One region of the Micromonospora sp. NPDC048930 genome, then DNA from elsewhere that is predicted to be linked to it. Evidence: riboswitches for the same ligand, from Rfam matches in the RefSeq annotation. Region 1 holds a riboswitch; the other holds the start of a gene.

Region 1 (14,424 bases):
CTGTCCGGGGTGTCCCGCACCTTCGACGGCCGTTCGGGCCGGGTGGAGGCGCTGCGCGGCATCGACCTCGAGGTCGCCGAGGGCGAGTTCGTCGCCGTACTGGGTCGCTCCGGCTGCGGCAAATCGACCCTGCTGCGCATGATCGCCGGTCTGCTCCCGGTCACCGGGGGCGAGATCACCGTGGCCGGTACCCCGATCACGAAGCCCCGCCGGGACATCGCCATGCTGTTCCAGCGGCCCGCGCTGCTGCCCTGGCGCACGGTGCTGGACAACGTCCTGCTCCCGGTCGAGATCTTCGGCTGGCGCCGGGCGAAGCACCGCGACCGGGCCCGCGCGCTGCTGGAGATGGCCGGCCTGGGCGGCTTCGAGAAGCGCCTGCCGCACGAGCTCTCCGGCGGTATGCAGCAGCGGGTCTCGCTCTGCCGGTCGCTGATCGGCGAGCCGCGGGTCATGCTCATGGACGAGCCCTTCTCGGCGCTCGACGCGCTCACCCGCGAGGAACTCTCCGGCGAACTCCAGCGGGTGCACATGGAGACGAAGGCGACCATCGTCTTCGTCACCCACTCGATCGACGAGGCGGTGCTGCTCGCCGACCGGGTCGTCGTGCTCAGCCCGCGCCCGGGCCGGATCCGCGAGGTCGTCGAGGTGAAGGTGCCCCGGCCGCGCACCCTGGGCCGCCACGAGCACCTCGCCGAGGTGGCCCGGATCAGCGCCGAGCTGCACGAGCTGCTGATGGAGCGGGACGCCCCGGGCGTGCCCGCCCCGGCCGAGCCGGCGGAGACGGCGGCACCGGCCGGCGCGGGAGGACAGTGAGCATGCGGGTTTCCGTCTTCACGGAGCCGCACCGCGGGGCCAGCTACGACGACCAGCTCCGGTTCGCCCGGCGGGTCGAGGAGACCGGCTTCGAGGGCTTCTTCCGGGCCGACCACTACCGGGCGATGGGCGACGAGCCGGGGCTGCCCGGACCCACCGACGCCTGGCTGACCCTCGCCGCGCTGGCCCGGGAGACCTCCCGGATCCGGCTCGGCACCCTGGTCACCTCGGCCACCTTCCGGCCGCCCGGGCCGCTGGCCGTGATGGTCGCCCAGGTCGACCAGATGAGCGGCGGCCGGGTCGAGCTGGGCATCGGCGCCGGCTGGTACGAGCGGGAGCACACCGCGTACGGCATCCCGTTCCCGGAGGTGGCCGAGCGGTTCGACCGGCTGGCCGAGCAGCTCGAGGTCGTCACCGGGCTGTGGCGCACCCCGCCCGGCGAGACGTACAGCTTCAAGGGTGAGCACTACCAGCTCCTGGACGCGCCCGCGCTGCCCAAGCCGGTGCAGCTGCCCGGCCCGCCGGTGATCGTCGGCGGGCGCGGCCCGAAGCGCACCCCCGAGCTGGCCGCCCGGTACGCCGACGAGTTCAACATGCCGTTCAAGACCGTCGCCGAGACGGCCGCCGCCTACCAGCGGGTACGCGAGGCGTCCCACCGGATCGGCCGCTCCGACTCGGGACGCGCGCCGCTGGTGCTCTCCGCCGGGGTGGTGGTCGCCATCGGGCGGACCGACGCGGAGGCGCAACGCCGGGCCGCGCCGCTGCACGCCAGGAGCGCCCTGCCGCCGGAGGACGCGGTGGTCGGCTCCCCCGCGCAGCTCGTCCACCGGCTCGGCGAGTTCGCCGCGATCGGCACCACCCGGGTGCACCTGCGCCTGATCGACTTCCACGACCTCGACCATCTGGAGCTCATCGCCGCCGAGGTGCTCCCCCAACTGGACGGAACCCGATGACCGACCTCTCCGCCGACCTCGAACTCGGCCCCGTCGGCCAGGAGATCGTGTACGAGAACGACCGGGTGCGGGTCTGGCACATCCGGCTGGAGCCGGGCGAGCGGCAGCCGCTGCACCGGCACGACCACCCGTACCTGGTGGTGGCGATCCAGGGCGCAAAGAACGTGGTGCAGACGATCGACGGCACGAAGATCGACGCCGACGAGCCGACCGGCGGGGTGGTCTACCGCGACCCGGGCGCGGTGCACATGCTGACCAACGTCGGGGACACCACCTACCTGGCCCGGCTGGTCGAGTTGAAGTAGCCACCCCCGGGACCCGCCGCTCCGCGTAAGGAGTGGCAAGTGGCGATCGACCGCACTGGGCCGTAACGTGCCCGACATGGCCTTTCGGACGTGGGGCAGGCTGCTGCTCACGGCGCTCGGGGTGAGCGTGCTGGCCGGGGCCGGCCAGCTCGGCATCGCGTACGGCTTCGGCGTCGTACGCCTCGACGGCGCGTTCGCCGACGGTTCGGTCAACCGGTGGCCCGCCCAGCTCGCCTGGGTCGGCTGGTTCGCGGCGGTCGCCGCGGTGGCCGGTGCCGTGCTCACCGAGCGCCTCGCCCGCCGGGACGGGTTCCCGGGTGGCACCACCGAACAGCTCTCCGTCGCCGGCGCCGCCGCGCTGGGCGCGACCGTGGTCGCGCCGCTCTGCATGCAGCCGGCCCGCGCCGCCGAACTCGGCGGCACCGTCGACCCGGTGTGGGCGGTCGGCATCTGCGCGATCCTCGGCGCGGTGGTCGGGGCCGGCGCCTCGATCGCCGTCCTGCTCAAGCCGCCCTTCGGGTGGAACATCGTGCTGACCGCGGCGGCCGTCTGGCTGCTCGCGCTGCTCTCCGCCGCACCGGCGGTGGCCTCGACCGACCCGCTGCACACCGTACGCCTGGGGGTGCTGGAACCGTCCTGGCTGGACGCCGGGGCGGCGCAGCGCCTGGCCATGCTGATCCTGCCGACGCTGGCCCTGCTCGCCGGCGCGGCGGTCGGCGCGCTGGCCCGCCGCCGCGGTCACCTGCCGCTGGTCGGCGGGGCGGCGGGGGCGGCCGGGCCGGTGCTGCTGGCCTTCGCGTACCTGACCGCGGGCCCCGGCGACGCCGCCGACCGCTACCAGCTCGCCCCCTACTACGGCGCGCTGGTCGCGGTCGCGGCCGGCGCGCTCGGCTCGGCCGCCACCACGGTGCTGCCCCGGCCGGCCATCGACGCCGGGTCCGACGCCATCGAGCCCACCGACATCCTCCAGCCCCTGCCGGCGCCGCCCGCCACCCCCGGCGCCGCGGCCGCCGAGACATCGGCCCTGGCCACGCGGCTGGCCCCGGACGGTACGGACCACGAGCCCGCCCGGAGCGCCGACGAACGGGAGGTCGGTGCCGCCGGCGCCGGCCGGCACACCCCCGCCCACTGGGACTGGCCGGCGCCCTCCGGCATCACGCCGGCGCCGGTGCCGGCCCGCCGGGCCCGGCGGGGCGAGGTGGTCCCCGGCCCGGACAGCCGCCAGAACGAGGTCGCCGCCGCCTCCGGCGAGCGGACCCCGACCGGCTGGCCCGCCGGCCCGGCGCCGGCCTCGGTGGCCGGCCACCGAGGCCCGGACGAGCCGGCCCGGGCCGACCTGGTCGACGAGCCCGCTCGGGTCAGCGTGACCGGTGACCTGGGCACGCCCGAGCCGACGGGGGCGGCCCTGGCCGACGAGCCGGTGCGGGCCGACCTGGCCGCCGGCCCGGGAGCGGACGAGCCGACGCGGGCGGGCGTGACCGCCAACCGGGGCACGGACGAGCGGGCCCGGACCGGCCTTCTCGACGTCGCAGGCACGGACGAGCCGACCCGCGTCGAGCTGATCGACAACCCGAACACCGACGAGCCGACCCGGGCGGCTGCGTTGATCGACGGCGCGGTCAGGGACGGGCGCCTCACCGTACGGGAGACCGAGGAGCTGACGCGGACGCTGCCGGTGCCGGGGCTGCTGCCGCCCGGCCGGCGGACCGCCGCGATCGACGTGCTGGCCGCCGGTCGCCCGCCGGTCGAGTCGGCCGGCCCGGCCGCCGCGACGCCGGCCGCACCCGTGGCGCGGCTCGCGGATCCGGTGCCCGCCGAGCGACCGCACCTCCCGGCACCGGTGACCTCGACGCCCACGGCTCCGGACCCGGCGCCGCCGGAGCTCGCCGCGCCGCGGCTGCCCGAGACGCCGGACCCGGCCCCGCCCGCGGCGGAGTCCGGGTCGCCGGACGTACCCCCGGCGGGGGAGGCGGCGACCACCGCCCCGGCGTCCGACACCACGGCCGCCACGCCCGCCGTATCCCGGCCCCGCCGGCAGCGGCCGTCCTCGTCGCGAGCCGGTGCCGCCCGGGTGACCGGCACCGGGGCGGAACCGGCGGCGCCGGCCACCGGCCCGGGCGCGGCGGAGGTGACGGGGCCGGAGGCGCCGGCGGCGGAGACCCCGGCACCGGACCGCGCCGCACCGGCCGAACCGCGCCCGGCCGGCCGGTCCAAGCGCGGACGCAAGAGCCGGACCAGCCCGGCCGCCACGGAACCGGCCGGGACGACGACGTCCACGGAGCCGGCGGACGCCCCCGGCACACCGCCGCCCGCCGAGCCGCCGGCCGAACCAACGGCCGTCCTGCCCACCGAACCGCCCGCCGAGCCGCCGGCCGTCCCGCCCGCCGAGCCGCCGGCCGAGCCGTCAGCCCTCCCGACCGCCGAGCCAACGGCCGCCCTGCCGGCGGGGCCGGAGGCGCCCGTCGGGGCGGCGCCGGACCCCACCACCGACAGCCGGCCGAGTGACCGGCGGTTCTTCTTCGACCCCGAGCCGGTGGAGGCCGGCCCCGCTGACCCGGTCGACCCACCGGCGTCGCCCCGGCCACGCTTCCCGGTCTTCGAGGACGTGCCCGGCAGCGTCCGTCCCGCCTGGCCGGTCGCACCCGCGCCGAGCCGGCCGGTCGCCCCACGCGGCACCGCCGGCACGCCCGACGGCACCGACCCGGACGGCACCACCACGAGCGAGGCCGCCGCGAGCGAGCCCGGCCCGATGGAGCCCGCGCCGCGTCCCCGCCATCGCGCCCTGCCTGACCTGGGCCGGAGCACCGGCTGGGACGCGCTCGCCGCCGGCCGGCACACCACCACCGGCACCCCGGCGGCGTCGCAGGCCAGCAACGAGGGGCGGCACGCGGCTCCCGCCGCGGCCGGGACACCGCCGACGGTCGACACCTCGCACACCGGGGCCGCCCCGAACGCGGCGGCCAGCGAGACCGACGGCGGGAAGGGGAAGCAGCGGCGGGGCCTGTTCCGGCGCAACCGGGCCAAGAGCGAGGCGCCCCCGGACGACCGCGATGCCGAGTCGCTGGCGCAGGACGAGGAGTACGTCGACTGGGTCGCCGGCCTCGCCTCGGACGACGACTCCGACGACACCCGTACGCTGCGCACCGGCCGCCACCACCGCGACTGACCCCCCGGGGCGGGCCGGCGGTGCGACCGGCCCGCCCCCGGCGGGCGCTCAGGCCAGTGGCAGGTAGACCCGGGCCCCGGCCGAGACGAACTCCTCGGACTTGTCCCTCATCCCCCGCGCCGCGTAGTCCTTCAGCTCCTGGGTGATCTTCATCGAGCAGAACTTCGGCCCGCACATCGAGCAGAAGTGTGCCGTCTTCGCCGGCTCGGCCGGCAGCGTCGCGTCGTGGTACGACCGCGCGGTCTCCGGGTCCAGCGAAAGGTTGAACTGGTCCTCCCAGCGGAACTCGAAGCGCGCCTTGGAGAGGGCGTCGTCCCAGGCCTGCGCCCCGGGGTGCCCCTTGGCCAGGTCCGCCGCGTGCGCCGCGATCTTGTACGCGATCACGCCCGCCTTGACGTCGTCCCGGTCGGGCAGCCCGAGGTGCTCCTTCGGGGTGACGTAGCAGAGCATCGCGGTGCCGAACATGCCGATCATCGCGGCCCCGATCGCCGAGGTGATGTGGTCGTACGCGGGCGCGATGTCCGTGGTCAGCGGGCCGAGCGTGTAGAAGGGCGCCTCGTGGCACCACTCCTGCTGGAGGTCCACATTCTCCTTGATCTTGTGCATCGGCACGTGACCCGGGCCCTCGATCATCACCTGGACGTCGTGCTCCCAGGCCACCTTCGTCAGCTCGCCGAGGGTCTTCAGCTCGGCGAACTGCGACGCGTCGTTGGCGTCCGCGATGGAGCCCGGCCGCAGCCCGTCGCCCAGGGAGAAGGTGACGTCGTACCTGGCGAGCAGCGCGCACAGCTCGGCGAAGTTGGTGTAGAGGAAGTTCTCCTCGTGGTGCGCCAGGCACCAGGCCGCCATGATCGAGCCACCCCGGGAGACGATCCCGGTCACCCGGTCCACCGCGAGCGGCACGTACGGCAGCAGCACCCCGGCGTGCACCGTCATGTAGTCGACGCCCTGCTCGGCCTGCTCGACGACGGTCTCCCGGAACACCTCCCAGCTCAGCTTCACCGGGTCACCGCCGACCTTCTCCAGGGCCTGGTAGATCGGCACGGTGCCGATCGGCACCGGGGAGTTGCGCACGATCGCCTCGCGCGTCTCGTGGATCCGCTTGCCGGTGGACAGGTCCATCACGGTGTCCGCGCCCCACCGGGTGGCCCAGGTCAGCTTCTCCACCTCCTCGGCGATCGAGGAGGTGACCGCCGAGGTGCCGATGTTGGCGTTCACCTTCACCAGGAACGCCTTGCCGATGATCGCGGGCTCGCACTCGGAATGGTTGACGTTGAGCGGCAGCACGGCCCGGCCGGCGGCGATCTCGTCCCGGACGAACTCCGGCGCGACGCCCTCCCGGATCGCCACGAACTCCATCTCCGGGGTGACCAGACCCGCCCGGGCGTACGCGAGCTGCGTCGGGCGCTTCCCGTCCGCGCCCGCCAGCGGCGTGCCCGCCCCCCGCACCGGGGCGACGTCCCCCCGCTCGGCGATCCACGGCCCGCGCAGCGGCGGCAGCCCGACCGCCGGGTCGGAGCCGGGGCCGGAGGTGTCGTACAGCCGGACCGGCGGGTTGTCCCCGGTCAGCTCCACCTCGGCGAACGGCACCCGGAGGTCCGGCCGTGACCCCTCCACGTAGACCTTGCGTCGTGCCTGCATGACAGCCTCCCTGATGGTCAACAGGACCAGCCGAAGTGGTCCAGCGGGCCGCGTCCCGCGCCCAGCTCCCAGTGCCGCGCGCCGGTCAGCGCGCGGGTCACGTACTCCTTGGCGGCGGCCACCGCGTCCGGCACCGGCTCGCCGGCCGCCAGCCGGACGCCGATCGCGGCCGAGAACGAACAGCCGGTGCCGTGGCTGTGCCGGGTGGCCACCCGGGGCGCCCGCAGCAGTCTGGTCGTCCCGCCGCCGACCAGCACGTCCACCGACTCGCCGGCGGCGTCCAGGTCACCGCCGGTGACCACCACGTGCGCCGGACCGGCGGCCGCGAGGGTCTCGGCCGCCGCGACCATCTCCTCGACCGTGGTCACCGGACGTCCGGTGAGGGCGGCGGCCTCCGCGCAGTTCGGCGTCGCCACCTCGGCGTACGGGAGCAGTCGCTCGACCGCCTCCACCACGCCGAGCCGGTGTCCACTGGTGGCGACCAGCACCGGGTCGACGACCAGCCGGGGCAGCCGGCCGGCCCGCGCCGCCTCGGCCACCGCGTCGGCGACAGCCGGGGTGCCGAGCATGCCGGTCTTCACCGCGCGTACCGCGAAGTCGCCGAGCACGCTGTCGAGCTGGTCGCGGACGGTCTGCGGGGGCAGCGGCAGGACGGCGTCGACGCCTCGGGTGTTCTGCGCGGTGACCGCGGTGAGCACGCTGGTGCCGTACGCGCCGAGGGCGGCGAAGACCTTGAGGTCGGCCTGGATGCCGGCTCCTCCGCCGGAGTCGCTGCCGGCGATGGTGAGTACGGTTTTCGGCGTCACTGTTCCCCGTCTCTGGTTGCGGTTGGGGGCTGCGGCCGACCGTGCCCACTCCGGGCGGTCAGGCTTGATCCCTCCGTGGGCACGGTCGGCCGCAGCCCTGACGTGGAGACCGCCGCGCGAAGGCTGGGCTTTGGCGCCACCGGGGTGACCGCCGTTGGGACGGCTTGCGCCGGGGTCGGTGCTGGTCGGGCCGCCCCGTGACCGGGCCGACCAACCGTCTCGTGAGCCGCGGCGGTGAGCGTGGCGGCCACCTCGGTGGGGTCTTCGGCTCGCATGAGTGCGCCGAGCACGGCCACTCCGGCGGCGCCTGCCTCGACGCACGCCCTGACCTGGTCAGGCGTCTCGACTCCGCCGAGGGCCAGGACCGGGACGGGGCTGACTCCGATCAGCTCGGCGAGGCCGGCCGCTCCGAGGGTTGGGCCGTAGCCGGGTTTGGTCCTGGTTGCGTGGACCGGGGAGAGGGTGGCGTAGTCCTCTGTGGTGAGTCGGGCGAGTTCCGCCCGGTCGTGGCAGGAGCGGCCGGCCAGGCCGAGGCGCGGCGGCGGGTAGGGACCGGCGGCGGGCAGGTGCACGGCGGCCCCGTCGAGCGGGTCCGGGCCGGCGACGATCAGGGTGCCGCCCACCTCGGCGAGTACCGCGCGCAGCTCGACGGCGAGGGCGAGGCGCGCGGCGCGCGGCAGGTCCTTCTCCCGCAGCACCACCCAGCGCACTCCCCCGGCCACCGCCGCCGCGATCACCGCCACCAGTGGCCTGCGCGCCACCCACCGATCCGTCAGCAGCACCACCCCCGACGGGAGGGCTCGCGCCCGCGCGGCGCTCGACGAGATCTTGGAGGATTCGGGCCCCTCCAGGGGCCGTACGCTTCCAAGATCTCGTCCCGCCGATCGGGCGGTGACCCCGGTCGGTGCCGTCACAGGTCGGGCCGTCCGTCGTCGGGGGTGGAGGCGAGGGCGTGGAAGCGGCGGGCGATCCGGCCCGCCCGGTACGCGAGCCGCCCGGCCGCCACCGCGTGCCGCATCGCGGTGGCCATCGCCACCGGGTCGGCCGCCCGGGTGACCGCGCTGGCCAGCAGCACCGCGTCGCAGCCCAGCTCCATGGCGAGCGCCGCGTCGGAGGCGGTGCCGATGCCCGCGTCGAGGATCACCGGCACGTCGACGCTCTGCCGGATCAGCCGGATGTGGTGCGGGTTGCTCACCCCCAGGCCGGAACCGATCGGGGCGCCGGCCGGCATCACCGCCGCGCACCCCACGTCGGCCAGCCGCCGGGCCAGCACCGGATCGTCCGACGTGTACGGCAGCACGGTGAACCCGTCCGCGACCAGCTCCTCGGCCGCCCGCAGCAGCTCCACCCCGTCGGGCAGCAGGGTGCGGTCGTCCCCGATCACCTCCAGCTTCACCCAGTCCGTGCCGAACGCCTCCCGGGCCAGGTGGGCCACCTTCACCGCCTCCGACGCGGTGGAGCAGCCGGCCGTGTTCGGCAGCATCCGTACGCCGCAGCGGTCCAGCACGTCGAGCAGCCCGCCGGCGGTGCCCGGTGCGGTGTCCACCCGGCGCAGCGCCACCGTGACCAGCTCGGTCCCGGAGGCGCGGACGGCCTGCTCCAGCACGTGCAGGTTGGCCGCGCCACCGGTGCCGAGGATGAGCCGGGAGCCGAAGCCGACCCCGCCGAGTTCGAACGGCACGCCGCTCACCCGCCCTGGGCGGCGCTGAGCACCTCGACCCGGTCGCCGTCGCGCAGCACGGTCGCCGACCAGCCGCCGCGCGGCACCACCTCGCCGTTGACCGCGACCGCGAGGCCACGCTGCTGGTCGGTGACCACGCGGACCACGTCCGCGACGGTCGTCCCGCCGGGCAGGTCACGCCCCGCGCCGTTGACGATCAGTTGCACGTCTCCTCCTCGATGGCGGATGCGGTCCGGCCCCGGCCCGTGGTGACCGGCGCGCTGGTGCCGGCGAACCGGTCGGGGGTGAAGGGGGCGAGCAGCGGGTCCGGCTCGCCGGTGAGGATCAGCTCGGTGACCAGGTCGGCGGTGACCGGGGTGAGCACGATGCCGTGCCGGTGGTGTCCGGTGGCGGCGAGCACGCCGGGCCGGCCGGGCAAGGCACCGATGATCGGCACGTTGTCCGGCGTACCGGGACGCAGCCCGGCGGACGCCTCCGCCAGGTCGTACTCGGCCAGCTCGGGGACCAGGTCCACGGCGGCGCGGAGCAACCGGAGCACCCCGCCGGCGGTGACCTCCGTGTCGGCGCGCTCCTCGACCGTCGCCCCGACCACCACCTCGCCGCTGTCCCGGGGCACCAGATAGACCGACTCGCCGTCGGCGTACCCCCGGATCACGTGCCGGAAGTCCGGCGCGCCGCGACCGGGCGCGCGGAGCCGGAGCACCTGGCCCTTCACCGGGCGGACCGGGAGCCCGGTGAGCGCCGCCGCGCCGCAGCCGGCCGCGACCACGGTGACCCCGGCGTCCACCTCGGACAGGGCGCCGACCGGGCCCGGCCGCCACACCGCGCCGGCCCGCTCGGCCGCGATCCGCAGCGCGGCGACCAGCCGGCGCGGGTCGACCTGGTGGTCGCCGGGGGCGACCGCGCCGCCGCGCACGCGCGGGGCCAGCGCCGGTTCGCGGTCCCGCAGCTCCGAGGGGCGCAGCGGCGTGATCGGCAGCCCCAACCCCTGCTGGTACGTCCAGAGCCGGCGCGCCTCGGCCAGGTCGTCGGCGGTCAGCCCGACCACCAGGGTGCCGTCGGTGCGGTACCCGATCCCGGTGCCGGCGGCCTCGACCAGCTCGGCGGCGAACCCGGGCCAGCGGACGGCGGACTCGGCGAGCAGCCCGGTCAGCTCGTGCTCCCCGAAGTACGCCTCGGCGACCGGCGAGAGCATGCCCGCGGCGACGTGCGAGGCACCCGAGCCGGGGGCCGGATCGTGCACCGTGATGCGCAGTCCCCGGGATGCGCACCGCCACGCGATCGCCAGCCCGACCGGTCCCGCCCCCACGATGGCGACGTCCGGTCGGGTCAGCATGCCAGGGCCTCGATCAGTTCGGCAGTCGTGCGTGCGGGATCGGGGCTGGCGGAGATCGCCCCGACCACCGCCACCCCGTACGCCCCGGCGGCGCGCAGCGCCGGCACGGAGGCGGCGGTCACCCCACCGATCGCGATGACCGGCACGTCCACGGCGCCGGCGACCGCGCGTACGCCCGCGGGGCCGATCGGGTCGGGCAGCCCCGTCTTGGTGGTGGTGGCGTGGCAGGGGCCGACGCCCAGGTAGGTCGCTCCGGCGGCGACCGCCTCGGCGGCGGTCACCGGTTCCCGGGCGGTCGCGCCGAGCACGGCGCCGGCGCCGAGCACCCGGCGGGCCGCCGCCACCGGCAGGTCGTCGGCCCCGACGTGGCCGCCCGCGGCGGACACCGCCAGCGCCACGTGCAACCGGTCGTTGACCAGGCACATCGCCCCGTACGGCCGGCACAGCGCGACCACCCGGCGGGCCAGCTCGTACGCCTCCCGATCGGTGGCCTCGTCCGCCACCCGGACCTGGACGACCAGCTCGGCGCGGGCCACCGGCAGGGCGGCCCGCAGCACGGCGAGCGCGTCCCGCCCCGGCCGGGTGTCGGTGATCAGATGCAGTCGTCCCAGGGACGGCACGGCAACACTCCTCCCTGCGCCGGCATTACCCGGATCAGGTTCGACGGTCGGGGGCTTCCAGCCCCCCTCTCAGCCCGGTACGCACCGGGCTCCCGTGGGTCACTTGCGGCCTACCGTACGACGTTCCCCCGGATCCGCCAAGGGTGGGTGACACTTTTCCCACCCACCGCCCCGCATGGACGGCGGGGACAGCGCGTGACCGTCCACTCACGACATGCTGTCCGAATGCCCTCGACCGCCCGGATTCCGCGTCATCTGACGTGCCTGCCGTTCCGCGGCAGCGCCGCCGTCGCCGGCGGTCACCTGAGCTGGACGGTGCTGCGCGGCCCGGCCTGGCGACGCCTGCTGCCGGACGTGTACGTGCACCGCGACGGATACTGCCCGGACGACCACCGGATGTGGTGCGACGCGGTCGGGCTGCGGCTGCCGCTCGGCGCGGCCATTGCCGGGCTGAGCGCCGCGTACCTGTGGGGTGCCGACCTGCTCGACCGCGATGCTCCGGTCGCCGTCGTGCTGCCCCGGGCCGCTCGGATGCGCCCCCATTCCCGGGTGCACGTCACCCGCTCGGCCCTCCCGGACGCCGACCGTGCGCTGCTGCACCGGCGGGTCGTCAAGCTCCCCGCGCTGCGCGCCTACGCCGACGAACGCGGCGGCTGGCCGGGCATCTCGTTGCTGCGAGAGGTGCTGGCGCTGGCGGAGCCGCTGGGCGAGTCGCCGATGGAGACCCGGCTGAGGCTGCTCCTGCTCGACGCCGGATTGGGCCCACTGAACGCCCAGCACGACGTGCTCGACGCCCGGGGCCGCTTCGTCGGCCGAGTGGACCTCGCCTGGCCGGCGCTGCGCGTCGCGGTCGAGTACGACGGCGACCACCACCGGGAACGCGCCCACTTCCGCCAGGACGTCGCCCGCCTCAACGCCCTCCGCGCGGCCGGCTGGCTCGTCCTCCGCTTCACCGCCGACGACGTCCTCCGCCACCCCCGCGCCACCATCAGCCTGGTCGCCCGAGCCCTCCGCGAACGCGGCACCACCCCCGTCCCCCGCTGACCCGGCGGGACCTCTCTCGCTCTGTGGAACGCCATGGGTGTGTCAGCGACCGGGAGACACCCATGGTGTTCCACCGACGGGGCTCGGCACCCACGCAGCGGCGAGTGCCTCGTCCCGCGGGGCCGCGCCCGGCCCGACGTGGGCGCGGGGCGGCAGCAGCACCCGAGGGTGCCCGCCGGCACCAGCAGGCGGCGCGGCGCCTGCCGGCCCGGCCAAAAGCGGTGAGGTACCCGCAGGCGGCGTGTGCCGGCAAGCGACGGCTGGACAGCAGGCTGCCCCGGTGCCGAACACGGCACCGGGGCAGGGGAAGGCCGGTCAGAGGATCGCGTCGAGCGCGTCCAGGTCCTCGTCGGTGGGCTGCCAGGCGCCCGCCTCGGCGTTGGCACGCACCTGCTCCGGGGTGGTGGCGCCGGCGATCACCGAGGTCACCGCCGGGCGGGCGGCCAGCCCGCCGATGGCCACCTGGAGCATGGTGAGGCCACGCTCGGCCGCGTACGCCTCGATCGCCTCGATGGTGTCCCAGTCGGCCGCGGCCAGCCGCGCGGCGTACCGGCCGCCGCCGGAGAGCCGGCTGCCGGCCGGCGGCGCCTCGTTCCGCTTGTACTTGCCGGTGAGCAGGCCGTTGGCCAGCGGGAAGAACGGCAGCATGCCCAGGCCGAACCGCTCGCAGGCCGGGATGACCTCCGCCTCGACGCTTCGCTCCAGCAGCGAGTAGTGGTTCTGCGCGGAGATGAACCGGGTGCGGCCCTGGGAGGACGCGGTCCAGTCGGCGTCGGCGATCTGCCAGCCGGCGAAGTTCGAGTTGCCGAGGTAGCGGACCTTGCCGTCGCGGACCAGGTCGTCCAGGGCGGCGAGGGTCTCGTCGATCGGGGTGCCCGGGTCGGGCTCGTGCATCTGGTACAGGTCGATGTGGTCGGTGCCGAGCCGGCGCAGCGACGCCTCGACGGCCCGGGCGATGTACCGGCGGGCGCCGCGGGCGCCGTGGTCCGGCCCGTTCAGGCCGTGCATGTCCATGCCGAACTTGGTGGCCACCACCACGTCGTCCCGGCGGCCCTTGAGGGCCTGGCCGAGCAGTTCCTCGGAGGCGCCCTGCGGCTCGCCGTAGATGTCCGCGGTGTCGAAGAAGTTGATCCCGGCGTCGAGCGCGGCGTCGACCACCGTGCGCGTGCCGTCGAGGTCGAGCTTGCGGCCGAAGTTGTTGCAGCCGATGCCGACCACGGACACCACGAGTCCGGAGTCGCCCAGCCGGCGGTAGTTCATCTCAGTCACGAGATCACCCTATGCCGCCCGCCGCCGGGCCAGCGGCCGAGTCGCCGCTCAGCCAGCACGGCGGCGGCCGGCCGCCGGCCCGGCTCGCCGTCGATCAACCGACGTCCCAGACGGGCTCGGGGGTCTCCACCACCTCGCCGCCCCCGCGGAACAGCACGAACCGGTCGAAGGAGCGGGTGAACCAGCGGTCGTGGGTCACCGCGATCACCGTCCCCTCGAACGCGTTCAGGCCCGCCTCGAGCGCCTCGGCGGAGGCCAGGTCGAGGTTGTCGGTGGGCTCGTCGAGCAGCAGCAGGGTCGCCCCGGAGAGTTCCAGCAGCAGCACCAGGAACCGCGCCTGCTGGCCGCCGGAGAGCGTGCCGAAGCGCTGGTCGCCCTGCCCGGCCAGCTCGTAGCGGGACAGCGCCGCCATCGCCGCGTGCCGGTCCATCCCGGCCCGGTGCTCGTCGCCCCGCCACAGGATGTCGACCAGGGTCTTCTCCATCAGCTCCGGCCGGTCGTGGGTCTGCGAGAAGTGCCCGGGCCGGACCCGCGCGCCGAGGCGGACCACCCCGTCGTGTGCGACGGGCGCGAGCGCCGCCGCCCCGTCCACCGGGGTGTTGGCCGGGTCCGGGTCGCTGCCGCCCCGGGCCAGCAGGCGCAGGAAGTGCGACTTCCCGGTGCCGTTGGCGCCCAGCACGGCGACCCGGTCGCCGTACCAGAGCTCCAGGTCGAACGGGTAGGTCAGGCCGTCGAGTTCGAGCTGTTCGGCGATCACCGCGCGCTTGCCGGTCCGCCCGCCGGTCAGCCG
Region 2 (14,424 bases), on a different contig from region 1:
GGGCCTCGACGTGGGCGACCTTGGCGGTCATCGCGTCGGTGACCCCGGGGCGGAGGTCGGCCTTGAGCACCAGGCTGACCCGGGGCGCCTGCGCCGCGACCGTGTCCACGGCGCGCTTCACCACCGCCATCACCTCGTCCCACTCGCCCTCGACGGTGGTGAACATGGCGTCGGTCCGGTTGGGCAGTCCGGATTCGCGGACCACCCGGACGGCGTCGGCGACCAGGTCGCCCACAGACTCACCCACGCCGAGCGGGGTGATCGAGAACGCGATCAGCATGTCGTCGATCGTGCCAGTAAATCGGGTGCGGGGCGGGCGGGCGGCGGGTTAGCCTGCTGGCATGCGTAACTGACGCCCTTCCGCCGAGCCCGGTCCACCGCCGTACGCCGTGGACCCGTCCTGCTCCGGGCGTCCGCATCCTCCCCGCCGCCGTCGCTCGCGGTGTCTGTCGTGGTCGGACCCACCGGAGCTCGCCCGCTCGCCGCGCCGGAACCGGCGCGCCCCGACAGCCAGGAGGTTCGCGTATGCCCGCCAAGCGCAGTCCGAAGAAGTCCCGCAAGCCGTCGCCGTCCCTGGCGGACGTGACCCCGACGGATCTCGACACCCTCGCCGTGGCGCCGGTGGCCGGCTCGGTGGCGCTGCCGACGCCGGCCGGTGCCACGCCACCCGCGCCGCCGAAGGCCGGCCCGCCGGCCGGGCGCGGCGCCCGCCTCGCCGGGCGCAGCCAGCGCGCCGGCCAGGCCCGGTTCTACGCGTTCCGGCGCAGCTGACCGGACCCGCGCCGGGGGCGGCAGGGCCCCTCGATCCGGCGTCGTCCGGCGTGCCTGCCGAGGGCTGTCGGTCAAGGGCTGCCAGCCGGACAGGCGATCCGCCGTTGAGCGATATGTCTCTGCGACATATTCATGTCGCAGAGACATATCGCTTCCGGGGGCACGCCCACCGGGCCGCGACACACCCGCACCGGTGACTGCCCGGCGGTGCCGCTCCGCTCTGGCCCGCCAGCGGAGGCCGGTGGCGGCCGGTGGCGGCCGGTGGCGGCCAGTGGTCGCCCGGGGGAGGCCGGTGGCGCCCGGTCGAGGCGACCGATCCGAGCGCGGGTCAGCCGATCAGCGGGCGGAAGGTGCCCAGCACCACGCTCACCGTCAGCGCCGCGCCGGCCAGCACGGCCGCCCCGACGACCAGCAGCCCGTCCGCCCGGGTGAACCGCTGCCGCCGGGCGACCGTACGCGGGATGCCGGCGTCGAAGCCCCGGGCGTCCATCGCGACCGCCAGCCGGGTGCCCCGGCGGATCGCCCCGACCAGCAGGGCGAACGCCGTCGACACGAAGAGCCGTAGCCGGGCCACCGGGTTGCCGCCGGCGTCCACGCCCCGGGCCCGCCGGGCCATGCTGATCATCCGCCACTCCTGTTCGAGCAGCGGCACCAGCCGGAACGCGGCCAGCGCGCCGATGGCGAACCGGGCCGGCGCCTTCGCGTTCTGGATCAGTGCGTCGGCCAGGTCGGTGGCGTCCGTGGTGGCGAAGACGATGACCCCCGGCAGCGCCACTGCGAGCATGCGCAGCACCAGCCCCAGGGCGGTGACCAGCACCCCCTGGGTGACCACGACCGGGCCGGCCTCGACCAGCACCGGACCGGACCGGTCGGCGGCGAAGAGCACCAGGGTGACCAGGATGCCGCCGGCGCTGGCCAGCAGCGGCCAGGCCCGCCGGGCCAGCACGCCGTAGCGCACGCCGAACAGCGGCAGCACCGCCAGTTCGACCGCGATGGCGATCGCCGGGGCCACCGGGTCCAGGGTCGCGATCAGGATGAACGAGAAGACCAGCGCGGCGGCCAGCTTCGCCACCGGGTTGCGGCGGGCCAGCGGCGCGCCCGGCACGGCGACCGGCTCCACCCCGATCACGCGTCGGCTCCGGGGCGGGTCAGGGTGACGGTCCGGTCCGCCAGCGCCGCGACGAAGTCCGGGTCGTGGGTGACGGCGACGACGCCGTGGCCGGCGTCGCGCAGCTCGGCGAAGAGGTCGACCAGCTCCAGCCAGGTACGCCGGTCCTGGCCGAAGGTGGGCTCGTCGCAGATCAGCAGGCGGGGCGCGGTGGCCAGGGCGGTCGCCACGCTCAGCCGCCGCGCCTCGCCCCCGGAGAGGGTGTACGGGTTGGCCCCGGCCAGTCCGGCCAGGCCGAGCCGGTCGAGCAGCCCGTCCACGGTGGCCCGTACCGCCGGCTCGTCCTGCCCGGTACGGCGCGGCCCGAGCGCCAGCTCGTCGCGGACCGTGCCGGTGACGAACTGGTGCTCCGGGTCCTGGAAGACCGAGCCGATCCGCCGGGCCAGGGCGGGTGCCCGCCACCGGTGCGGGGGCGTACGGGCGTCCCGCCCGGCGAGCGCCTCGGTGGCGGTCACCGTACCGGTGCCCGGGCGGAGCAGGCCGCCGAGGAGCAGGGCCAGGGTCGACTTGCCGGCGCCGTTCGGGCCGAGGACGGCGAGCGCCTCGCCGGCGCGTACCCGAAGGTCGGTGGGGGCCAGCCGGGGCGGGAGGCCGAGCCGGTCGGCGGTGAGCAACGGGTCGCCGGGCGGTGCGGTGGCGTGTCGGGGCGGCACGGTGCGGCCGGGCACCCAGACCCCGGCCGCGGCGAGCGCGTCGCCGTGCACGGCGAAGACCGTCCCGGGCGGCCCGTCGGCCCGCACCCCGCCGCCGGCCTCCAGCACCACCACCCGGTCGACCAGCGGCAACGCCTCAGCGACCCGGTGCTCGACGAGGATCAGCGTGGTGTCGGCGTCGAGGGCGTCGGTGACCGCCCGCCGGACCAGGGTGGCGCCGGCCGGGTCGAGGTTGGCGGTGGGCTCGTCGAGCAGCAGCAGCCCCGGCCGCAGCGCGAGCGCCCCGGCCAGCGCGAGGCGCTGCTGCTCACCACCGGAGAGCGCGGCGGTGGGCCGGTCCCGGTGGTACGGGAAACCGACCCGGCGCAGCGCCTCCGTCACCCGGGGCCAGATCTCCTCGGCCGGTACGCCCCGGTTCTCCAGCCCGAACGCGACGTCGTCGCCGGAGCGCGCCATCACCAGCTGGGTCTCCGGGTCCTGGAATACGATGCCGACCCGTTCCCGGGCCTTGCGGGGGTCGAGCCCGTCGATCTCGACGGTGCCCTCCTGCTCGCCGGAGTCCTCGGGCAGCAGCCCGGCCAGCGCCGCCAGCAGGGTGCTCTTGCCGGCGCCCGACGGCCCGAGCAGCAGCACCCGCTCCCCGGCCTCGACCCGCAGGTCCACCCCGCGGACGGCCCACTGCCGACGCCCGGCGTGCCGCCACCCGAACCCGCGCAGGCTCACCGCACTCACCACTCCACCTCCCTCCGGCCCCGGCTTTGTTGATCAAGGAGTTTGCGTCGGGAAACCCGCCTCGGCCGACGCAAACCCCTTGGTCAAGGTGGCGGGCAGGTGGGCGGTCAGACGGCGGCGCGCTCGCGACCGGCGGGGAAGCGGTCGAGGACGCCGGTGTTGGCCAGGGCGCGGGTCAGGGCCACGCTGCCCAGGCCGGCCACCACCAGCGAGCTCGCGGCGGTGAGCAGGATGTAGGGGAGGCGGAAACTGCCCCACGCGGTGCCTGGGTACCAGACGAAGACGTCGTAGATCGACGCGGCGAGCCCGGCCAGCGCCGCGGCCAGCAGCGCCACCGGCAGCCGGAAGTTCCGGTAGGCGAAGAGCGCGAAGGCCAGCTCGCCGGCCGCCGCCTCCAGCGGACCCTGCACCACGATGGTCCAGCCCCAGCTGGTGCCCAGCGCGACGGAGACCAGCGCGGCGAGGGTGAGCGTGTAGAACGCGGCGCCCGGCTTCCGGACGACCAGCGCGCCCAGCACGGCCGGCACCAGCCAGACGCCGTACAGGACGGCTCGGCCGGGCAGCGGGATGGCGTCCGCCGGCCCGTTCCACAGCAGGCCCCAGGCCCAGAAGATGACGCCGAACGCCACCCCGAGCACCGAGGCGACGACGATGTCGATGGTGCGCCACCGGTTGTGGTTGTCCATGATTGCTCCCAGTCCAGAAGAACGAACCAGGAGAAGACGCACGCCGCGCCCGGAATCACCGGACGGCGGCGCGGCTGGAGGTCGACCGAACTCCCTGCGCTGGCATTACCCAGATCAGGTTCGAGGGTCTGCGGGCACCGGCCCGCACTCTCAGCGCTGTGCGCTCCCCTGTCGGATGTGAAGTTGTCTCGGCAGACGCTAGCACCGACCCCGGTGCCCGGCCCAGCGGGGCGATCGGCGGCCGGTCCGGCTGGGTAGGCTGCCGATCATGCGGATCGACGCGCGAGGTCTCACGTTCGAGGTACGCACCGGCGGTCCGGAGGACGGCGAACCCGTCCTGCTGCTGCACGGCTTCCCGCAGCACGGTGGCGAGTGGGACGAGGTGGTGCCCGCGCTGCACGCCGCCGGCCTGCGCACGTACGCGCTGGACCAGCGCGGCTACTCGCCGGGCGCGCGGCCGGCGGCGGTCGAGGCGTACCGGATCCCGGAGCTGGTGGCGGACGCCGCCGGCGTGCTCGACGCGCTGGGGGTGAAGGCCGCACACCTGGTCGGGCACGACTGGGGCGCGATCGTGGCCTGGGGTCTGGCGGCGCTGCACCCGCAGCGGGTCCGCACCCTGACCGCGGTGTCGGTGCCGCACCCGGCGGCCATGGGGCACGCGCTCGCCACCGACCCGCAGCAGAAGGCCCGCTCCTCCTACATCGCGCTGTTCCGCAAGCCGGGCAAGGCGGAGAAGGTGCTGCTGGCGTTCCGCGCGGCGACGCTGCGCCGGATGCTCGGCGGGGTCGGCGACACCGCCCGGGTGGCCCGGTACGCCGACCCGATGCGCGAGCCCGGCGCGCTCACCGCCGCCCTGAACTGGTACCGGGCCATGACCGGGGCGGACATGAAGGCCGTCGGGCCGGTGACCGTGCCGACCACCTTCGTCTGGAGCGACCGGGACGTCGCGATCGGCCGGACCGCCGCCGAGGCGTGCGCCGCGCACGTGACCGGCGACTTCCGCTTCGTCACGCTCACCGGCGTCACCCACTGGATCCCCGACGAGGCGCCCGCGCCGCTCGCCGAGGCGATCCTGGACCGCGTCGGCCGATGATCGCCACCGCCGCGCCGGCCCGGCCGCACACCCGCGCGTCGCTCGCCGCCCAGCTCCGCGACCTCGGCGTACGCCCCGGCGGGACCGTCCTGGTGCACGCGGGCCTGCGGGGGCTCGGCTTCCTGTGCGGCGGCCCGGAGGCGGTGCTGCTCGCCCTGCGGGACGTGCTCGGCCCCGAAGGCACGGTCGTGGTGCCCACCCACACCCCGGACAACAGCGACCCGGCGGACTGGACCAACCCGCCGGTGCCGACGCAGTGGTGGCCGGTGATCCGGGCCGAGCTGCCCGGCTTCGACCCGGCGGTCACCCCGAGCCGGTTCATGGGCGCCCTGGCGGAGCTGGTCCGCACCTGGCCGGGCGCCCGGCGCAGCCACCACCCGCAGGTCTCCTTCGCCGCGCTCGGGCCGGCCGCCGACCGGATCGTCGCCGGCCACGCGCTGGCCGACATGCTCGGCGAGGGCTCCCCGCTGGGCCGGCTCTACGACCTCGACGCCGACGTGCTGCTGCTCGGCGTCGACCACGGCTGCAACACCTCGCTGCACCTGGCCGAGTATCGGCAGCCCGCGCCGCCCCGGCAGCGCTGCGGCGCCGCCGTGCTGACCGCCGAGGGCGGCCGGGAGTGGGTGTGGTGGGAGGACGTACGGCTGGACGACGACGGCTTCGCCCGGCTCGGCGCGGACCTGGAGGCCACCGGTGCGGTGCGGCTCGGGCCGGTCGGGGACGGGACGGGCCGGTTGATGAGGCAGCGGGCGGCGGTCGACTTCGCGGTGGACTGGCTGGCCCGCAACCGACGGACGGAGGAAGCATGACCGTGAGTGCCGAGGCGTACCTGGCGGTGGTGACCGAGACGATCGGCCGGGTGGCCGCCGGACAGCGGGACAACGTGGGCCGGGCGGCCGACCTGATCGCCGAGTCGCTGCGCGCCGACGGCGTGGTGCACGCGTTCGGCACGGGGCACTCCGAGGCCCTGGCGATGGAGATCGCCGGGCGGGCCGGCGGGCTGGTCCCCACCAACCGGATCGCCCTGCGCGACCTGGTCCTGTACGGCGGGGAACCGGCCGACGTGCTCGGTCCGAAGCTGGAACGCGACCCGGCGGTGGCGCACCGCCTCTACGAGCTGGCCCCGGTCCGGCCGCAGGACGTCTTCGTGCTCGCCTCCAACTCCGGGTTGAACGGCGCGATGGTGGAGTTCGCCGCGATCGTCAAGGAGCGCGGGCACGCCCTGGTCGCGATCACCTCGGCGGCGCACTCGGCCCGGATGACCTCGCGCCACCCGTCCGGGCGCAAGCTGGCCGACTTCGCCGACGTGGTGCTCGACAACGGCGCCCCGTACGGCGACGCCACCCTGCCGCTGCCCGGCGGCGGCGCGGTGGGGGCGGTCTCCTCGATCACGGCCGCCCTGCTGGCCCAGCAGATCGTGGCGGAGGTGGTGGCCCGGCTGCTCGCCGCGGGGGAGCGGCCCCCGGTCTACCTGTCGGCCAACATCACCGGCGGCGACGAGCACAACGCCGAACTGGAGGCCCGGTACGCCGGCCGGATCCGCCGGGGGGCCTGAGCGCGAGCCGGTTTCGTGACGGCGCGGACCGGGCACAGCCGCTACTGCCGGTGGGAGGCCCCCACCGGCAGTACCGTCGTCCCCGGAGGTAGCGCGTGTCCAAGGAATCCGAGAAGCAGCGCTGGCAACGCAACTTCGCGGACCTGCTCCAGGAGTTGCGGGTCGCGCAGACCGGCGTGCAGATCCTCTTCGCCTTCCTGCTCACCCTGCCGTTCAGCAGCGGATTCACCCGGGTCACGCACTTCCAGAAGGACGTCTACATCGTCGCGTTGCTGTCCGCCGCCGCCGCCACCGCGATGATCATCTCGCCGGTCGCCTTCCACCGGGCGCTGTTCCGGCAGGGCCGCAAGCCGGAGCTGGTCCGGTTCTCCCACCGGATGGCCACCGGCGGCCTCGCCTTCATGCTCGTGTCGATGGTCAGCGCGGTCCTGCTGATCACCGACTTCGTGCTGAGCCGGCCGATCGCCTTCGTGCTCAGCGCGCTCACCGCGCTCTGGTTCCTGGTGTTCTGGCTGATCCTGCCGTTCGCCCGCCGCAACTGGGGCGACGACGACATCGACGACGAGGACGACGACCCGCAGGTGCTGGCCGGCGACTGAGCTGCGCGGTCCGTGCCAAATCGGACGTGCAACCGACGCTACCGCTGGGTAACACCCGGGAGTAGCGTCGTTCTCGTCGAGCACGTCGACGCAGCCGGACCAAGGTCCCCAGGAGGCAGCCGTGACCACGACACAGAACAGCCGACCCGACCCCGCGAACGCCGGCGGGCCCACGGGCCGGGTCGCCCCGATCGACGACACCGACCCGCCGGCCGGCACCGCCGCCGCGATCGACGAGGCGGGCGGGGCGGGTCCGTTGCCCACCGAGGCCGGCCAGGTCTCCGAGAAGGAGGCCCGCCAGGTCGCCGAGGCGGCGCGGGAGGCATCCTGGGACCGGCCCAGCTTCGGCAAGGAACTCTTCCTCGGCCGGTTCCGCCTGGACCTGATCAACCCGTGGCCGCACGCCGACCCGGCGGACGCCGCCCGGGCCGAGGAGTTCCTCGACGCGTTCGGGGCGTACCTGGACGCCGAGGTGGACGGTGCGGTGATCGAGCGGGACGCCCGCATCCCGGACGAGGTCTTCCACGGGCTGGCCCGGCTGGGCGCGTTCGGCATGAAGATCGATCGCAGGTACGGCGGCCTCGGGCTGAGCAACCTGCACTACTGCCGGGCCCTGATGCGGGCCGGCTCGGTCAACCCGGCCATCGGCGCGCTGCTCTCCGCGCACCAGTCGATCGGCGTGCCGCAGCCGTTGAAGATGTTCGGCACCGCCGAGCAGAAGCAGCGCTTCCTGCCCCGCCTGGCCGCCGGCGAGGTCTCCGCGTTCCTGCTCACCGAGCCCGACGTCGGCTCCGACCCGGCCCGGCTCGCCACCACCGCCGAGCCCACCGAGGACGGCACCGGCTACCGGCTCAACGGGGTGAAGCTCTGGGCCACCAACGGCACGGTCGCCACCCTGCTCGTGGTGATGGCCCGGGTGCCGGCCGGCGCGGGGCGGCGCGGTGGCATCACCGCCTTCGTGGTGGAGGGCGACAGCGAGGGCATCACGATCGAACGGCGCAACGCCTTCGTCGGCCTGCGCGGCCTGGAGAACAGCCTCACCCGCTTCCACGACGTCTTCGTGCCGAAGGAGAACGTGATCGGCGGCGAGGGCAAGGGCCTGAAGATCGCGCTGACCACGTTGAACACCGGGCGGCTCTCGCTGCCCGCCATGTGCGTCGGCGCCGGCAAGTGGTCGCTGAACGTGGCCCGGGAGTGGGCCGCCGACCGGGTGCAGTGGGGCCGGCCGGTGGGCGAGCACGAGGCGGTCGCCAAGAAGCTGGCCTTCATCGCGGCCACCACGTACGGCATGGAGAGCATGCTCGACCTCTGCTGCCTGCTCGCCGACGACGACCGCAACGACATCCGGATCGAGGCCGCGCTGGTCAAGCTCTACGCCAGCGAGATGGCCTGGAAGATCGCCGACGAGCTGATCCAGATCCGGGGCGGCCGGGGCTACGAGACGGCCGATTCCCTGGCCGCCCGGGGCGAGCGGCCGGCCGCCGCCGAGCAGATCCTGCGGGACCTGCGGATCAACCGGATCTTCGAGGGCTCCACGGAGATCATGCACCTGCTGATCGCCCGGGAGGCGGTCGACGCGCACCTGTCGGTGGCCGGCGACATCATCGACCCGGACGCCGGGTTGGGCCGCAAGGCCAGGGCGGGCGCGCGGGCCGGCGTCTTCTACGCCAGGTGGCTGCCCACCCTGGCGGTCGGGCGGGGCCAGGCGCCCGGGGCGTACCACGAGTTCGGCCCGCTCGCCGGGCACCTGCGGCACGTCGAGCGGACCTCCCGCAAGCTGGCCCGGTCGACCTTCTACGCGATGTCCCGGTGGCAGGGGAAGATGGAGCGCAAGCAGGCGTTCCTCGGCCGGGTGGTGGACATCGGTGCGGAGCTGTTCGCGATGTCGGCGGTCTGCGTCCGCGCCGTCGCCGAGCGGGACACCCACCCGGAGAACGTCGAGCTGGCCGACCTGTTCTGCCGGCAGGCCCGGCTGCGGATCGACGAGCTGTTCACCGGCCTGTGGTCCAACACCGACGCGGTCGACGTGGCCGCCGCGAAGCGGATCCTCGCCGGCCGGTACGCCGCCCTGGAGGAGGGCGTGGCCACCCCGCCGGCGGACAAGCCGTGGGTGGCCCGCTGGCAGCCGGGCCCGTCCACCACCCAGGACGTCCGCCGCCGCATCCCGCCGGCGTGAAAGGAGGGCCCCCTGTTAACGCCTCCGGTATAGCAGGGGGCCCTCCTAACCGGCGTCAGGAGCGGGCGACCGCCCAGGCGATCACGCCGGCCAGGATCAGCCCGTTCAGCGCGGCCAGCACCAGGTACGCCGCCGGGGGGATCTTGCGGCCCTTGCGCACGAAGCTCACCAGGACGCCCGCGTAGATCAGCAGCAGGACGGCGACGACGATCAGGAAGTACAGCACCGCCACACCTTAGCGGCCGGCCTTCAGCCCAAGTCTGCGCAGCTCCAGCGCGGCGAGCGCGTCGACCGTCGCATCGTCGCCGCGCCGCCACGCCTCGGCCACGTCGGGCGCGATCCGGGTCAGCTTCGCCAGCGGCTGGCCGGCCAGGGCGCGCAGCGCCAGCAGGTCCCGTCCGGCCGGGGCGCTGGCGAGGGCCTGCGCCGAGCCGGCCCGGCGCATCCAGCGCACCCGCAGCGGCAGCCAGCCGACGAGCACCAGGCCGAGCGGGAAGACCAGCACCGCGAGGCTCAGCGCCAGGGCCAGCTGCCCGACGAGTTCCTGCTGGTCGCGGCCCGCCTCGGCGACCGCCCGGGCGGCGTCGGCGGCCTTGGTGAAGGGGGCGGTCAACTCGTCGCCGACCAGCGGCACCCGGCCGACCTTGCCGCCCGCCTCGGCCAGGTTGTCGGCGAGGCCGCCGCCGGCCCCCTCCAGCTTCCGCCCCGGTACGGCGAGCTTCTCGACCAGGTCGTGCAGCCAGAGCGCGAAGCGGATCGACGCGTACACCCAGACGACCACGAGCAGGTCGGTGAGGAGCTGACGGAGGGCGGTCGGGAAACGATCAGCGTAGATCTTCACGCCGGACAGCGTGCCACGACCGGGCCGGGGCGGCACGGCGAGGTTTTCAGCGGACGCAGCCGGGGCAGGTGCCGAAGATCTCCAGGGTGTGGCTGACCTCGGCGTACCCGTGCTCGGCGGCGACCCGCTCGGCCCAGCTCTCCACCGCCGGCCCGGCCACCTCCACGGTCCGCCCGCAGGCCCGGCAGACCAGGTGGTGGTGATGGCCCTCGCTGCACCGCCGGTAGAGGTGCTCGCCGCCTGGCGGCCGCATCACGTCGATCTCGCCGGCGTCGGCGAGCCCCTGCAGCGTCCGGTAGACGGTGGTCAGGCCCACCCGCTGGCCGCGCTGGCGCAGCATCGCGTGCAGGTCCTGCGCGCTGTGGAAGCCCTCCACCTCGGCCAGCAGCGCGCTCACCGCGGTCCGCTGCCGGGTGTTCCGCAGCGGCCCCTCGGTCATGCCGCCACCTCCCCGCAGTGGCCCGTGCCGACGCTGCGCTCGCTCATGACGGCCCCTCCCCGGCGTGGCTGACCGCGTCCGCGACGATGTGCGCGACGTGCTCGTCCACCAGGGCGTACGCGATCTCGCGCCCCCGCCGGGAGCCGCGGACCACGCCCGCACCGCGCAGCACCCGCAGGTGCTGGGAGACCAGCGGCTGCGGGGCGCCGAGCTTCTCCACCAGTTCGTGTACGCAGCGTTCGCCCGCGGCCAGCTCGCTCACGATCGCCAGCCGGATGGGCGCCGAGAGGGCGCGCAGCAGATCACCCGCGCCCTCGAAGGCGTCGTACCCGTTCGTGGCGGTCATCCCGTAACGGTAACCAATGCCGACTGGGTCGGCCCGGGCCGGCTCACCGGAGCGCGACCTCGTGCTCCGGCGGCTCCGCGACCGCCTCGCGGACCGGCACGGCGACCGGACCGGACCGCCGGCGCAGCGCCCGCCGGCCGGCGGTGGCCAGCGCCACCACCAGGAACGAGGCGATGGCCAGCAGCACCACCGAGGCGCCGGGCGCGGTGTCGGCGGTGGCCGCCACGACCACGCCCGCACCGGCGGCGAACAGCCCGAGCGCCATCGCCGCCGCCATGGTGCCCCGGAAACCCCGGGTCACCTGCTGCGCGGTCGCCACCGGGACCACCATCAGCGCGCTGATCAGCAGCACCCCGACGGCCCGCATGGCGATGGTCACGGTCACCGCGGTGGTCACCGCCAGCAGCAGGTTGAGCGCCCGGACCGGCAGGCCGGAGACCCGCGCGTACTCCTCGTCGTGGCAGACCGCGAAGAGCGCCGGGCGCAGCACCAGCATGGTGACCAGGATCGCCACGCCGAGCACCAGGATGGTGGTCAGGTCGGCCGCCGACGTCGTGGTCAGCGACCCGAAGAGGTACGCGTTGAGCGACCCGCTGCTGGCGTCGGAGAGCCCGACCAGCATCACGCCGCCGGCGATGCCGCCGTAGAAGAGCAGCGCCAGGGCCAGGTCGCCGGAGGTACGCCCGCGCGAGCGGACCAGCTCGATGACGATCGCGCCGAGGGTCGCCGCGATCACCGCCACCAGCACGGGGGAGCGGTTGAGCAGCAGTCCCGCGCCGACGCCGGTGAGCGCCACGTGCCCGATGCCGTCGCCGATCAGGGCCAGCCGGCGCTGTACCAGGTAGATGCCGAGCGCCGGGGCGGCCAGCCCGATGACCAGCGCGCCGACCAGGGCACGCAGCATGAAGTCGTACTGGAAGAGGTCCATCAGATGCTCCTCCACAGCCCGGCGGGCTCCTCGTCGCAGTGCGGGTGCACGTGCTCGTGGTCGGGATCCGCGTGGTGCCCGGCCGGCTCCGGCACCGCGCCGTCGTGGCAGATGCCGCCCTGGTGGACCACGACCGCCCGGCTGATCAGCGGGCGCAGCGGGCCCAGCTCGTGGGCGACCAGCAGCACCGTTCCGCCACCGTCGAGGAAGCCGCGCAGCGCCACGGCGAACGCCTCCTGGCTGACCGCGTCCACCCCGGCGGTCGGCTCGTCCAGCACCAGCAGCTCCGGCTGGCCGGCGAGGGCGCGGGCGATCAGGGTGCGCTGCTGCTGCCCGCCGGAGAGGGTGGCCACCGGGTCGCCGGCCCGGTCGGCGAGCCCGACCGCGCGCAGCGCGGCGGCGACCGCCTCGCGGTCGGCCCGGCCCGGCGGGCGCAGCACGCCCCGGCGGGCCAGCCGGCCCGAGGCCACCACCTCGCCCACCGTGGCCGGTACGCCGCTGCCGGCGCCGAGCCGCTGCGGGACGTACCCGATCCGGTGCCACTGCCGGAACCGGCGCTGCGGGGTGCCGAAGAGGGTGACCGACCCGCCGCTCAGCGGGACCAGGCCCAGCACGGCGCGGATCAGGGTGGACTTGCCGGAGCCGTTGGCGCCGAGCACGGCGACCACCTCGCCGGTGGTGAGGGTGAGTGAGACGTCCCGCAGCACCGGCCGGGCGTCGTAGCCGACGGCGGCGTGCGTGACCTGGAGAACGGGTGCGGTCATGAGCAGTCCAAGGCGGTACGCAGGGTCTGGAGGTTGGTCCGCATCGCCGAGAGGTAGTCGCCCTCGGCCGGCGGGCCCTCGATCGGGTCGAGCACGGCGGTCTTCGCCCCCACCTCGCGGGCCACGGTCTCGGCGACCTTGGGGCTGACCAGGGTCTCGAAGAAGATCGTGGTGGCATCGTGCTCCCGGGCCTCCGTCGCCACCTCGGCGAGGCGCTGCGGGGAGGGCTCCGCCTCCGGGCTGAGCCCCGTGATGCCGACCTGTTCGAGCTGGTAGCGGGCGGCCAGGTAGCCGAAGGCGGTGTGGCTGGTCACGATCTCCCGCCGCTGGCAGGTCTTCAGCCCCTGCGCGAGGTCGGCGTCGAGCCGCGCCAGCTCGGCGTGGAGCGTCTTCGCCCGGGCGGTGTAGTCGGCGGCGTGGTCCGGGTCGGCCTTGCCGAGCCGCTCGGCGAGCCGGTCGCCGATGGTGGCCAGCCGGGTCGGGTCGAGCCAGACGTGCGGGTCCTTGCCGCCGCTCTCCTCCTCGTGCCCGGACTCGCCCTCGTGCTGGTGGCCGCCCTCCGCGGCGTCGCGCAGCGGCTGGACGCCGGCCACGTCGAAGGCCCGGCCGCCGGCGTTCTGCTCGACCGCCTCGTCCACCGCCGGCTGGAAGCCGGCGAGGTAGACGACCAGCCCCGCGTCGCTGACCTGGCCGACCTGGCGCGGGTTGAGTTCCAGGTCGTGCGGCTCCGCGCCGGGCTTGACCAGGTTGGTGACGGTGACGGCGTCCCCGCCGATCCGTTCGGCGAGGAACTGGAGCGGGTAGAACGCGGCCACCACGTCGACGCGGCCCGGGTCGCTCCCGCCGCCGCCGTCCGAGCAGGCGGCGGCGCCGCCCAGGGTGAGCAGGGCGGCGGTGGCTACGGCGAGGACGCGCGGGGCAGGTCGGACGGTCATGTCGTCAACTGTCCGCGATAACGAAATTGATTGTCAAAAACGCATGATTGCATGTCAGCGCGGGCCGGCCCCGGATCAGAGCACCTTGGCCAGCGCGACCGTGATCAACAGGGTGAGCATCACCAGCCGCAGCACCCGGGTGGCCGGCCGCTGCACCGCCCAGGTGACCGTCATCAGCCACACCAGCAGCCCGGCCAGCAACAGCAACAGCACGCCGCCCACCGGGCCGGGCGCGAAGAGCGCCACCAGCACCAGGACCAGCGTCGCCAGGAACACCGTCGTCGGGTTGAGCCCGGCCAGCCGGGCCAGCAGGGGACTCTGCGTACGCTGCATCCCACAGACTCTACGAGGAGGAAGCCGGTGCTGGTCACCAACCGGTTCGTGGTGGACACCGAGGTGGCGCCCGAATTCACTGAACGGGCGCACGCCGCGCTGGCCGCGCTCGCCGCCCGCCCCGGCTACCTGCGCGGTGAGCTGATGCGCGCCCTGGACGACCCCACGCACTGGTGCCTGCTCACCGAGTGGGAGTCGGTCGGGGCGTACCGGCGGGCGCTCGGCGGCTTCGATGTCAAGGTCACCGCGGTTCCCCTGCTCGCCCAGTCGGTGGACGAGCCCTCCGCCTACGAGACACTCGCCAGTGCCGCGCCGGAGGGCGAGATCGTCGTCGTCGCCAGTGATCGGGCCGCAGGTCCTTACCGCTGAGTCCGGGGGCACTACCCTCTGGCGTATGACCGCACC

What was found. Region 1 has a riboswitch for thiamine pyrophosphate ahead of thiE (thiamine phosphate synthase). Riboswitches for the same ligand answer to the same signal wherever they lie in the genome.
Region 2: it holds a riboswitch for thiamine pyrophosphate, as region 1 does, so the genes downstream of both, ACGFI9_RS32875 (ECF transporter S component) here and thiE (thiamine phosphate synthase) in region 1, are expected to answer to the same signal.

The regions. Positions count from the first base shown of each region.
Region 1 is NZ_JBICUB010000012.1:138,873-153,296, forward strand. It holds gene ACGFI9_RS27465 (ABC transporter ATP-binding protein) at 1-813, shown strand, start outside; gene ACGFI9_RS27470 (LLM class F420-dependent oxidoreductase) at 816-1,766, shown strand; gene ACGFI9_RS27475 (cupin) at 1,763-2,071, shown strand; gene ACGFI9_RS27480 (hypothetical protein) at 2,148-5,237, shown strand; gene thiC (phosphomethylpyrimidine synthase ThiC) at 5,286-6,878, opposite strand; gene thiD (bifunctional hydroxymethylpyrimidine kinase/phosphomethylpyrimidine kinase) at 6,896-7,684, opposite strand; gene ACGFI9_RS27495 (thiamine phosphate synthase) at 7,681-8,535, opposite strand; gene ACGFI9_RS27500 (thiazole synthase) at 8,595-9,374, opposite strand; gene thiS (sulfur carrier protein ThiS) at 9,371-9,571, opposite strand; gene thiO (glycine oxidase ThiO) at 9,562-10,701, opposite strand; gene thiE (thiamine phosphate synthase) at 10,695-11,321, opposite strand; TPP riboswitch at 11,316-11,426, opposite strand; gene ACGFI9_RS27520 (endonuclease domain-containing protein) at 11,547-12,365, shown strand; gene ACGFI9_RS27525 (aldo/keto reductase) at 12,681-13,625, opposite strand; gene ACGFI9_RS27530 (ABC-F family ATP-binding cassette domain-containing protein) at 13,729-14,424, opposite strand, start outside.
Region 2 is NZ_JBICUB010000020.1:3,376-17,799, reverse strand. It holds gene ACGFI9_RS32895 (MTH1187 family thiamine-binding protein) at 1-280, opposite strand, end outside; gene ACGFI9_RS32890 (hypothetical protein) at 526-771, shown strand; gene ACGFI9_RS32885 (energy-coupling factor transporter transmembrane component T family protein) at 1,100-1,900, opposite strand; gene ACGFI9_RS32880 (ABC transporter ATP-binding protein) at 1,897-3,324, opposite strand; gene ACGFI9_RS32875 (ECF transporter S component) at 3,432-4,010, opposite strand; TPP riboswitch at 4,084-4,190, opposite strand; gene ACGFI9_RS32870 (alpha/beta fold hydrolase) at 4,279-5,103, shown strand; gene ACGFI9_RS32865 (aminoglycoside N(3)-acetyltransferase) at 5,100-5,912, shown strand; gene ACGFI9_RS32860 (sugar isomerase domain-containing protein) at 5,909-6,658, shown strand; gene ACGFI9_RS32855 (DUF6328 family protein) at 6,754-7,257, shown strand; gene ACGFI9_RS32850 (acyl-CoA dehydrogenase family protein) at 7,379-9,433, shown strand; gene ACGFI9_RS32845 (hypothetical protein) at 9,489-9,659, opposite strand; gene ACGFI9_RS32840 (hypothetical protein) at 9,669-10,274, opposite strand; gene ACGFI9_RS32835 (Fur family transcriptional regulator) at 10,321-10,713, opposite strand; gene ACGFI9_RS32830 (ArsR/SmtB family transcription factor) at 10,757-11,059, opposite strand; gene ACGFI9_RS32825 (metal ABC transporter permease) at 11,103-11,987, opposite strand; gene ACGFI9_RS32820 (metal ABC transporter ATP-binding protein) at 11,987-12,751, opposite strand; gene ACGFI9_RS32815 (metal ABC transporter substrate-binding protein) at 12,748-13,686, opposite strand; gene ACGFI9_RS32810 (DUF6703 family protein) at 13,762-14,019, opposite strand; gene ACGFI9_RS32805 (antibiotic biosynthesis monooxygenase family protein) at 14,047-14,388, shown strand; gene ACGFI9_RS32800 (hypothetical protein) at 14,414-14,424, shown strand, end outside.